One region of the Arthrobacter sp. ASL1 genome, then DNA from elsewhere that is predicted to be linked to it. Evidence: riboswitches for the same ligand, from Rfam matches in the RefSeq annotation. Region 1 holds a riboswitch; the other holds the start of a gene.
What was found. A riboswitch is a leader RNA that binds a small molecule or an ion and turns the genes downstream of it on or off. The one in region 1 is predicted to bind S-adenosylmethionine.
Positions count from the first base shown of each region.

Region 1 (5,321 bases):
CCAATGCCCGGCGCAGCACGTCGACCACGGCCGCACGAAACTCCCGCGAGTCCGTGGCCTGCTCCGCCAGGTCCGCCACGACGGCCAGCACCTGCGGTGCCGAGCCCCTGGTCACCATGCGCCGAGGATATACCCGGGTGCCCGTGAGGTGGAAGTACCCACATAGTTGGGATGGTGCGCACCGATGATCGCGCACACGCTTGACGCATGAACACCCTGAGAATCCAGCACCCGATCACCGACTATGCCACGTGGAAGGAGGCCTTCGACCGGTTCGCCGGTCTCCGGGAGCAGGCCGGGGTACGTGCACAACGCATCTCCCGGCCCGTTGACGATCCGTTCTTCGTTTCCATCGACCTCGACTTCGACTCCGTCGATTCCGCCATCGAATTCGAGCGGATCCTGCGCACCCGCGTCTGGTCCACACCGGCGAACAGTCCGGCGCTCGTGGGCGAACCGGTCACCCGGATCTTGGCGGCCGAGGGGTGAGTCGTGGCGCGGCCACTACTACTGCGCCGAGGACGGTGAGCAGATCCGCTGCAGTTCCGGGATGCAGGGTTCGTTCTGCAGGCTGGTCGTGTCGCCGAGCGCCGTTCCCTCGAACAGCTGGGTCAGCAGCCGGCGCATGATCTTCCCCGACCGCGTCTTGGGCACATCCGGGACGAACACGATGTCGCGCGGCTTGGCGATCGGGCCGATCTGCGATGCCACATGGGCCCGCAGGTCCGCCGCCGCGGCCAGCTGCTCCGGGCTCGACCCGACGCCGGTCCCGGCCCCGATCAACGAGCGGTCATGGGGCACGACGAACGCCGTCGCCGCCTGCCCGGTCTTCGCATCGGTGGTCGGGCAGACCCCGGCCTCGACGACCGCTGGGTGGGAGACCAGGGCGGATTCGATCTCGATCGTGGAGAGCAGGTGTCCCGAGACGTTCAGCGCGTCGTCGGTGCGGCCCAGGATCCAGATGTCGCCGTCGTCGTCGTACTTGGCGCCATCACCGGCCAGAAACCAGCCCTGGGCCGCGTACTTCTCCCAGTAGCTGGTGAAGTAGCGCTCCGGGTTGCCCCACACGGTGCGCGCCATTGCCGGACCGGTGGAGGTGAGTACGATGTTGCCCTGGACCTGCGCCGGGACCCGGGCACCGGCGTCGTCCACGATGTCGGTGGAGACCCCGGGCAGCGCGCGGGTGCCGCAGCCGGGCTTGAAGACGGTGTCGGACTGGCGGGGGGAGAGGATCGTGGCCCCGGTCTCGGACTGCCACCACGTGTCGACCATCGGGATGCCGGCGTCCGGGTCGCCGGGGACCAGGGAATCGCGGCCGACCTGGGTGCGCAGCCAACGCCAGGCCTCGGGGTTCACCGCCTCGCCGACGGTGCCGGCCAGGCGGATGGACGAGAGGTCATGCTCGGTCGGGATGCCGTCGGGGAACCAGCCCATCAGCGAGCGCACCAGGGTGGGGGCGGTGTAGTAGCTGGTCACGGAGTAGCGTTCGATGATCTCGAAATGCCGGCCCGGATGCGGGGCGTTGGGCACGCCCTCGTAGATGACCTGCGTGACGCCGTTGGACAGCGGGCCGTAGATCTCGTAGGTGTGGGCGGTGACCCAGGCCAGGTCGGCGGTGCACCAGTGGACGTCGGCGTCGCGGCGGGCCGGGTCCGGGTTGGAGAAGAGGAACTCGTGGCTCCAGGAGGCCTGGGTGAGGTAGCCGCCGGTCGTGTGCACCAGGCCCTTGGGCTTTCCGGTGGTCCCCGAGGTGTACATGATGAACAGCGGCGTCTCGGCGTCGAACGCCTCGGCGGCGTGGGTGCGTGGCTGGGTTTCGACGACCTCGTGCCACCAGAGGTCCCGGCCCGGCGTCCAGGCGATGTCGGAGCCGGTGCGGCGGATGACGAGCACGTGCTCGATCGCGTTGTCACCGGCCACGGCGGTGTCGGCGTTGTCCTTCACCGGGACCGCGGTGCCGCGGCGGAACTGGCCGTCGGTGGTGACCAGCAGCTTGGCGCCGGTGTCCTCGACCCGGAACCGCAGCGCCTCGGCGGAGAAGCCGCCGAAGACCAGCGAGTGCACGGCGCCGATACGGGCGCAGGCCAGCGTGATGACGATGGTCTCCACGAGCACCGGCAGGTAGATGACGACGCGGTCGCCTGCTTCGATGCCCAGGGCGGTCAGGGCGTTGGCGGCCTGGGAGACGAGTTCGGTCAGCTCCGTGTAGGTGACCGTGCGGCGGTCCCCGGGCTCGCCCTCGAAATGCAGGGCGACCTTGTCGCCGCGGCCGGCGGCGACGTGCCGGTCGGCGCAGTTCACGGCGGCGTTCAGCTTCCCGCCCTCGAACCAGCGCAGTTCGGGGCCGCGGCGGGCCTGCGGGTCTACGGGGGTGGCGCGGTGGGTGGTGTGCCAGGGTTCGGCCCACTCGAGCCGGGCGGCGGCGGCGGCCCAGAAGTCGAGGCGCTCGGACTCGGTGGCGAAGACCGTGTCGGGTCCGACGTCGGCCAGGTCGGGGGTGGCGGTTGTCTGAGCGGGGGCAGTGCGCATGAAATCAGCTCCATCGGTCATGGCGGAAGCACCTGTGCCGGAAGCCGCCGCACCCGGGGGTGCTGCGCCTTCCCGCATGGTTGCTGCGGCGTCACGGAGCCACGTCTCTCGGCCGCTCGGGATGGGTTCCCCTCCACTGAAGCCCACCGGCCGCCGGAGGGGCAACTTCCGTGACGCGTTGCGAAATATTTCATCCGGCACGCGCCGGGGGTGTTGTCGTTGAACATTTATCGCGAAAAACCCCGAAATCACCGCCATCGTTCGATGCGCGCGGGTGGCTGGGCGGCTGCGTCCGGGGGCATGCGCCGGGACGCCACGGGGGAGGTGCGGTTGGCATCGGGGGCCTTCGTGTGGCCCAATGGAACCAGTAACCATCCAGAGCGGCCGAGAGATCTGGCTCGATGACGCCGCAGCAACCCCTTCCCGATTCACCCGGGAGGAAGGTGCTCACGCCGGAACCGATGGAGTGATCTTCAATGTCTGCCGTGCCGATCGAGGACGTGGCCCCCCGCCATTTGCTCAAACTGACCCCCGGGGTACCCGCCGATGCCCGCTACGACGAACTCGCCGCGATCTTCCGCCCCGTGTTCGCCCGCATCGCCGAGGGTGCCGCAGACCGCGACGCCGGCAGGATCCTGCCGATCGAACAAGTGGGCTGGCTGAACCAGGCACGCTTCGGTGCCCTGCGGGTGCCGCGCGAGGCCGGCGGGTTCGGAGCCTCGTTGCTGGACTCCTTCCGGCTGCTGATCGAGCTGGCGGAAGCCGATTCGCAGATCGCCCAGCTGCTGCGCTCGCATATCGGGTTCGTCGAATCCGTGCTCCTGCTCGAGGACGCCTCCGTGAAGGCCCGCTGGTTCGCCCGTTTCGTGGCCGGACAGATCGTCGGCAACGCCTACACCGAGCGCGGCGGCAACGACCTCGGCCAACTGAACACCGTCGTCGAGCCGACCGGGACCGGGTGGCTGCTGACGGGGGAGAAGTACTACTGCACCGGGACGATCTTCGCCGATTGGGTCGCGGTCACAGCCACCGCACCGGGGGTGCCCGGCCGGCACGTCGCCGTGGTCTCCACCAGGCATTCGGCAGTGCAGATCTTCGATGATTGGGACGGGTTCGGCCAGCAGCTCACCGGCACCGGATCCACCCGGTTCACCCGCGTCCCCGTCGACACCCTGCTCGATCCGGCAGTGCTGGAAATCCACCCCGAATCGGCAGTCTTCCAGCTGGTCCTGCTGGCCGTCCAGGCCGGGATCGCCCGCGCCGTGCTCGCCGACGCCCGCACCCACACCCAGCTGCGCACCCGGGCGTTCAGCACCGGCACCGGCCTGGCCTCCCGGCACGAGCCGCAGGTGCTGCAGGTCATCGGGGAGATCTCCGCGACCACTTTCGCGGTGGACTCCATCGTGCTGGCCGCCACTGCAGAGCTCGAGACGGCCATCGGCCAGCCCGGGCTCAGCGCCGCCGAGCAGTACGCGGTCTGCGAGCTGGCGGCCAACCGGGCACAGTCAGCCGTCCAGCCGCTCGTCCTGGGCGCCGCCACCGCGCTCTTCGACGGGCTCGGCGCCTCCTCGACCTCCACCCGCTGCAACCTCGACCGCCACTGGCGCAACGCGCGCACGGTTGCCACGCACAACCCCGCCATGTACAAGTCCCGCATCGTCGGCGACTACGAGGTCAACGCCACGGCGCCGCGCAAGCTCAGCGCCGTCGGTGACCTCAAGACCCCCGAAGGAGAACAATGAGCACCACACCGGAACGCCGCTACGTCCGTCTCAACGCGTTCGACATGAACTGCGTGGTCCACCAGTCGCCCGGCCTGTGGCGCCACCCGCAGGACCAGGCCTGGCGCTACAAGCAGCTCGGCTATTGGACCGAACTGGCCAAGACGCTCGAGAAGGGGCTGTTCGACGGACTCTTCATCGCCGACGTGCTGGGCACCTACGACGTCTACGGCTCCACCAACTCCGTGCCGCTCTCCGCCGGAGCCCAGGTCCCGGTCAACGACCCCTTCCTGCTGGTCTCGGCGATGGCTTCGGTCACCGAGAACCTCGGTTTCGGCGTCACCGCAGGCACCGCGTACGAGCACCCGTACCCGTTCGCCCGCCGCCTGGCCACGCTGGACCACCTGACGAACGGCCGCATCGGCTGGAACGTCGTCACCGGCTACCTGCCCTCGGCGGCCCGCAACATGGGCCAGGAGGACCAGCTCGAGCATGACGAGCGCTACAACCACGCCGACGAATACCTCGAGGTCGTCTACAAGCTGCTCGAGGGCTCCTGGGAGGATGACGCCGTGGTCCGCGACCGTGAATCCGGCGTCTACACCGACCCGTCCAAGGTCCACGAGATCGGCCACGAGGGCAAGTACTTCAAGGTCCCGGGCATCGCGATCACCGAACCGTCGGTGCAGCGCACCCCGGTCATCTACCAGGCCGGTGCCTCCAAGCGCGGCCTCACATTCGCCGGGGAGAACGCCGAATCGGTCTTCGTCAACTGCCCCACCAAGGAACTGCTGGTCGAATCGGTGCAGAAGATCCGCGACAACGTCGAGGCAGCCGGCCGCGACCGCCATGACGTGAAGATCTACACCATGCAGACCATCATCACCGGTGCCACCACCGAGGAGGCGCAGGCCAAGTACGAGGACTACGCCTCCTACACCGACCTGGACGGGGCCCTGGCCCTGCTCTCCGGTTGGACCGGCATCGACATGTCGCAGTACGACCTCGACGACGTGATCGGCGAAGACGTGCAGTCCAACGCCATCCAGTCGTCGGTCGAGACGTTCAAGA
Region 1 covers NZ_CM155284.1:2,158,972-2,164,292, reverse strand. Annotated here, with positions in the region: gene AC1MEQ_RS10185 (helix-turn-helix transcriptional regulator) at 1-118, opposite strand, end outside; gene AC1MEQ_RS10180 (hypothetical protein) at 208-489, shown strand; gene acs (acetate--CoA ligase) at 508-2,529, opposite strand; SAM riboswitch class I at 2,898-2,997, shown strand; gene AC1MEQ_RS10170 (acyl-CoA dehydrogenase family protein) at 3,006-4,271, shown strand; gene AC1MEQ_RS10165 (LLM class flavin-dependent oxidoreductase) at 4,268-5,321, shown strand, end outside.

Region 2 (5,321 bases), 900 kb from region 1:
CTGGTACGGGGGGATGGAGGGTGGCCGGGCGTTGGCGAACGTGCTCACCGGCACCGCGGAGCCCGGGGGACGACTGCCGTTTGTGCTGCCGACGGACGCCGGACATCTACCGCCGTTTGACAGCGCGGCGAAGACCGTCGTCTACGACGACAGGTGGGGTCAGCGCCGGCTCGACGGCGACGGAAACGCGCCCGCATTCCCGTTCGGGTTCGGCCTGGGCTACACGACGATCGAACACCGGCTCCTCGACCACAGCTTCGACGACACGGGTGGCAGCGCGGACGTGCTCGTCGTGAACACCGGTGACCGCGAGGGCTCGACCGTCGTGCAGGTCTATGCCGCTGACGTCTCGAATCGCAGGCCGGTAGCCCAGCTGCTGGGCTTCCGGAAGGTGACGCTGGAGCCTGGGGCGGAGACGACCGTCCAGGTCTCACTGGATGCGGGGCCCACGTTGCAGCGAGATCCGGCGACACGGCGCTGGTCGCCCCGCGCGGGGGACTGGGCCCTGCTCGCCACCCAGCACAGTCCCGCGAGTTGGGCGGGTGCGGGCCCGTTGCGACGCGTAGGGCGGTGACCAGCGAAGAAGGCACCTCGGATGGTCAGCCGGCGTGAGGTCGATATGGGTCGCGCGCGTCCCGGTCACTCGGTGAGGGGTGGCAACGGTGTCGACAGCCCTTCGATGCGGACGGGCAGTAGGTCGTCACCGCGCAGCATGGTGCGGAGCAACCGCCGCGACTCCCACCGGAGCGACAGAGACGCTGGGTCCCGCCGCAGAACCAGACCCCCGTTGAGAGTCGCATGCCGCTTCTGCAGATCACCCAGCTCCTCTGCACGCAGCAGGGCGACCGTACTACCCACAACCTGATCGACCAGGCGGACCAGCGAGGAGGGGCCCCTCAGGTCGGAAGCGACGACGCGCTGCTCGCTCGCGGCGAGGATCGTCCTCTGCGCCGCGCGTGTCACGACCAGAGGACGGGACGGCCCGTCCAACAGGCCAGTCAGCACGTCCGCCGCTGCGTCAGGACGACCGGTTCTCCGCGCCGCCGCCTGCATCCGCCGCAGGCGGCCCGGCTCACGGAGCACCTCGTCGATCTTCCAGCCGATCGTTGCGGCGGTGTTGCAACGAACGGCGGCCCCCTGCTCCATCAGGTAGTCGCCGTTTCGGACCTCCTGACCCGGGATAGGTTTCACCAACACCATGGGCAGCCCCGCCGCCATGCACTCCGACGCCGTCAATCCGCCCGGTTTGCCCACGAACAAATCGGCGCGACGCAGCAGTTCCGGCATCTTGTCCGTGAAGCCAATCACGCGGTAACGGTCGCCAGCAGGCTCCACCAGCTGCTCGATGCGCCGACGCAGCGCGTCATCGTGTCCACACACGACCGTGGCCGTGAATGCGGACCGCATGTGCAGCGTCTGCTGCACCACGGCGACGGCGTAGTCACCACCTTTGGCCCCCGCGGAGATCAACAGCTTCGGGGGCTCGTTGGCGTCGCGCGCGGGCGCTGTGTTCGGCTTCACCGCGATGGGGATCCCCGTGGCCGTGATGCGGTCGGTCGGCAGACCAAGCGCGGTCAGCTCGATCCTCGCCTCTTCCCTGGCCACGAAGAGCTGGTGGAACGCGCTCGTCAGCCACAGGCCTTGGAAGTCGTAGTCCGTCGTGACGACAGCCGTCTTGGCGTCGATCACGCCCCGAAGGAGCAGGGTTGCCAGCAGCTGGGCCGGCAGGAAGTGCGTGCACACGATCGCCGTCGGTCGGAACCGCTTGATCGCACGGACCACCGGAAAGGCATTCACCCGAGTCCAGGGGTCGATCGGGCCGCGGCGCCGGAAAGGCGGGTCACTCGCGTCATAGCCCCACTCGACCAGCCACGGCAGGCCCTCGACCAGGACGAAGTACCCCTTCCCCAACACGTCTCGGTAGAGCGCGCTACTGACCTGCAGCACGTCCAGCACCTGCACCTCGGAAATGTCGGCGCGTGCGGAGCACGCCTGCTGTACTGCCGCCGCAGCGCTGTTATGCCCCGATCCCACCCCTGCGGACAGGATCATCACGCGCTCACCCCCGGCGGTGTTGGAACTCCGTGCCGACGTCTTGCGCATGGGGAAAGAGTAGCGGACCGCATGATCTTCCACCGATCCACATCTACTGGCGGATACCATTCGCGACAGGGCCGGCAGGAATTGGGCGACTTGGCCGGGTCTGCACCATGGGCCCACCACCGTCCACGTCAGCCCAACCTGGGCACCTGGGCCACGGAGCTCGCGGAGTTCATCGGCGAACCGGTATTCCTGTAACCGCCGCGAACGCCGCCGCCAGCTGCGCATCGTGCACCAGCCGGCACGGTTCCAGCGGGCCGGGCACCAGCTGCACGTAGGACCGCCCGGCACTGATACGCGGATCGGCCGGCAGTCCCAGGACGCCGGTGCCCGGATGCCAGTGGCAGACCGCCGAGCCCACCAGCGGCAGCCGGGAACCGGCGTCGTGCCCTGGTGCCGGGACGGTGCGACGCACGGCCGCCCAGAGTGCGCCGACGTCGTGGTGGTGGCCGTGCCAGCGTGCCCCGGACGGGCAGGCCATGGTCAGCGACTGGGCCGGCAGGTCGAAAAAGACGGTGACCGGAATCCAGCCGGTGGCATCCGCGAGCAGCCCGGGGCGCGTGGCCGGTGCAGGCGGCAGGTGACCGGGCGTACCGGAATGGCAAACGGATTCGATGCGGGTGCGGGACAGGTGGCCCATGGCGTGCCTTTCGCGTGCTCTTGCCCGACACCGTGCGCGCCGGGCCGCTTCGTCATCCGAACCACCCGTGAAGCATGGGGTTGGTGTACGGCCGGGTCGGAGCCCGTGCGTGGCCGCAGCTCGTGAAGCTTTCACCAGCCTAGCGGATCCGGCCCCCGGGGTAACTTCTTCGCCCATGGCGTACACGGTTTGCGTTGGCCGTCCGCGTGGGATTGGCTGGGGGAAAGACTTTAGCCGGGTTGTGCCCGGCGCCCGAAGGAGTGATCCGCGAATGACCGTCCCCGCAACTACCCGGCCGCCGCGCCCGCTGGTGGTGCTGGAGGTGGTGACCCGGCGCAAGATCGGCAAGCACATGGTCCGCCTGACCCTGGGCGGCGAGGGCTTCGCCGCGTTCCGCAACAAGGACGCCACCGACAAGTACGTCAAGCTGCTCTTCGCCGATCCAGCCCTGGGCCTCACCCCGCCCTATGATCTGGACGAGCTGCGCAGCGTGCTGCCGCCCGAGCGCATGCCGGTGCGTCGCACCTACACCGTGCGCAGCGTGAATGAGGCCGCGCAGACCCTGCAGATCGACTTCGTCGTGCACGGCGAGGAAGGCATTGCGGGACCGTGGGCGAACCATGCCAAGCCCGGCGACCTGGTCTGCTTCTCCGGCCCCGGCGGGATGTACCGCCCGGCGTCGGAGGCCGGATGGCACCTGCTGGCCGGCGACGAATCCGCGCTGCCGGCCATCGCCGCGGCGCTGGAGGCAATGGACCGCTCCGCCGTCGGCGAGGTCTACGTCGAGGTCGCCGAGGAGAAGGACGAGGTCAAGTTCAAGGCCCCCAAGGGCATGAACGTGCACTGGCTGCACCGCGGCGGCCCGTTCACCCCGGAGAGCACCAGGCTGGCCGCAGCCGTCATGGCCGGCCCTTGGCACGACGGCGAGGTACAGGTCTTCGCCCACGGTGAGCGCGAGATGGTCAAGGCGCTGCGCCGTTACCTCGCGGACGAGAAGGGCGTGGACCGCAAGGCGCTCTCGCTCTCCGCGTATTGGGCGTTCGGCCGGGCCGAGGAGACGTTCCAGGCGGAGAAGCGCGAACCGATCGGGCAGATCTTCCCCGACGAATCCGGTGTCCAGAACGCCGTCCGCGGCTGACCCGGGATTTGCCGGCCTCGGCTCCGAACCCGCAACGCACGGAATGGACTCGCTAGGGTAGGTGGATGATCGTTTCTTCGGTGGTTCTGCTGGTTGTCTATGTCGGGCTTGCCGTGGTGGTGGTGGGATGCGCCAATGGACGCATCGGCGTCAACCCGGTGGCAGGGATCCGCACGTCGACCATGATGGCCAACGAACAGACCTGGCTGGCGGGGCATCGGGCAGCGCGGACCCCGACGATCATCGGTTGCGTTGCCGCCGTTATCTGCTTGGCACCGGTGTTCTTCGGCGGTTCGGAGTCCGAGCACACGCTCCTGGTGGTCCTGTCCGTGGCCCTGTTGATGGTCGGCGTCATCGTCGGCTCTGTTGTCGGTTCCCGGGCAGCACGTTCGGTCCTGGCCGGTCAAGAACACCGCTGACCCGGATACGGAGCTATTTCGAGTAGGCTTCCTCGCTCCACAGGTGGAACAGTGCATGCGCCCGGTAGGGCCGCCACGCCTCGGCCCGGGCCTCGGCCTCGCGGGCACTGATCCGCCCGAGCGCACGCCGGAGCACCAGGTCTCCGGGCGTGAACGCATCCGGATCCAAGCGCGCGCGCACCGCCAGATAGTCCGCGCTCCACGGGCCGATGCCCGGCAGCGCCAGCAGCTGTTCGCGGGTCAGCGGGAAGGCGGCGCCGGGCTGTTCCCCGGAGCCGGCGTCCACGAATGCGCCTGCCACGGCCCGCAGCGTCCGGGTCCGCGCACCGGTCAGGCCGATCGCCGCCTGCAGCGCGTCCTCCGGGACCCGGGCCACGACATCCGCCGCCGGGAACAGGTGCAGCCCGTGCTCCGGCGTCTCGCCCCAGCGGGCGACCAGCCGCCCGGCGAAGGTCCGCATCGCCGCCACCGAGACCTGCTGGCCCAGCACGGTGGTTGCCGCGGCCTCGAAGGCATCCGGGTAGCCGATCCGCCGCAGGTCCGGGCGCCGGGCCACCAGCGGGGCCAGCAGCGGATCGCGGGACAGGTGCTTGTTGGCCGGGGCCAGGTCCTCATCGAGGCCGAACCACCGGCGGACGAGCGACGCGACTGCGGGCCCGTCGGCGACGGCGAGCGGTTGCCCCATGCTGCGGATCAGTACCGCGTCGGTGGTGAACCGCAGTCCGAGGGTGACCACCCGTCCGGCGAGTCGGACGGGTCGGCGGTGTTCGGCCCCCACGCGCTCGTCGATACCGGGGATGGCGTGGGCGGCGAGGATGGACAAGCACAACTGTGGATCCAGCTGGCCGTTGGCGTCCACTTGCAGTACCGGTCCCGGGTCCTGCTGCGTCGCGTCCATGGACAGCGAGTCTAGTGCCTGGATCCGCGGTGGTTGGCGGCTCCGCTGGGCAACATGCCATGCAGGCGAAGGCCCACCTGCAGCTCCGCGCGCAGCCGTCCGTCACGCAGGTCGGTGCCCAGGGCC
Region 2 covers NZ_CM155284.1:1,260,588-1,265,908, reverse strand. Annotated here, with positions in the region: gene AC1MEQ_RS06005 (beta-glucosidase family protein) at 1-574, shown strand, start outside; gene AC1MEQ_RS06000 (MGDG synthase family glycosyltransferase) at 640-2,103, opposite strand; gene AC1MEQ_RS05995 (hypothetical protein) at 2,273-2,740, opposite strand; SAM riboswitch class IV at 2,752-2,868, opposite strand; gene AC1MEQ_RS05990 (siderophore-interacting protein) at 3,012-3,878, shown strand; gene AC1MEQ_RS05985 (SdpI family protein) at 3,944-4,297, shown strand; gene AC1MEQ_RS05980 (DNA-3-methyladenine glycosylase family protein) at 4,311-5,195, opposite strand; gene AC1MEQ_RS05975 (PucR family transcriptional regulator) at 5,207-5,321, opposite strand, start outside.
Region 2: it holds a riboswitch for S-adenosylmethionine, as region 1 does, so the genes downstream of both, AC1MEQ_RS05995 (hypothetical protein) here and AC1MEQ_RS10170 (acyl-CoA dehydrogenase family protein) in region 1, are expected to answer to the same signal.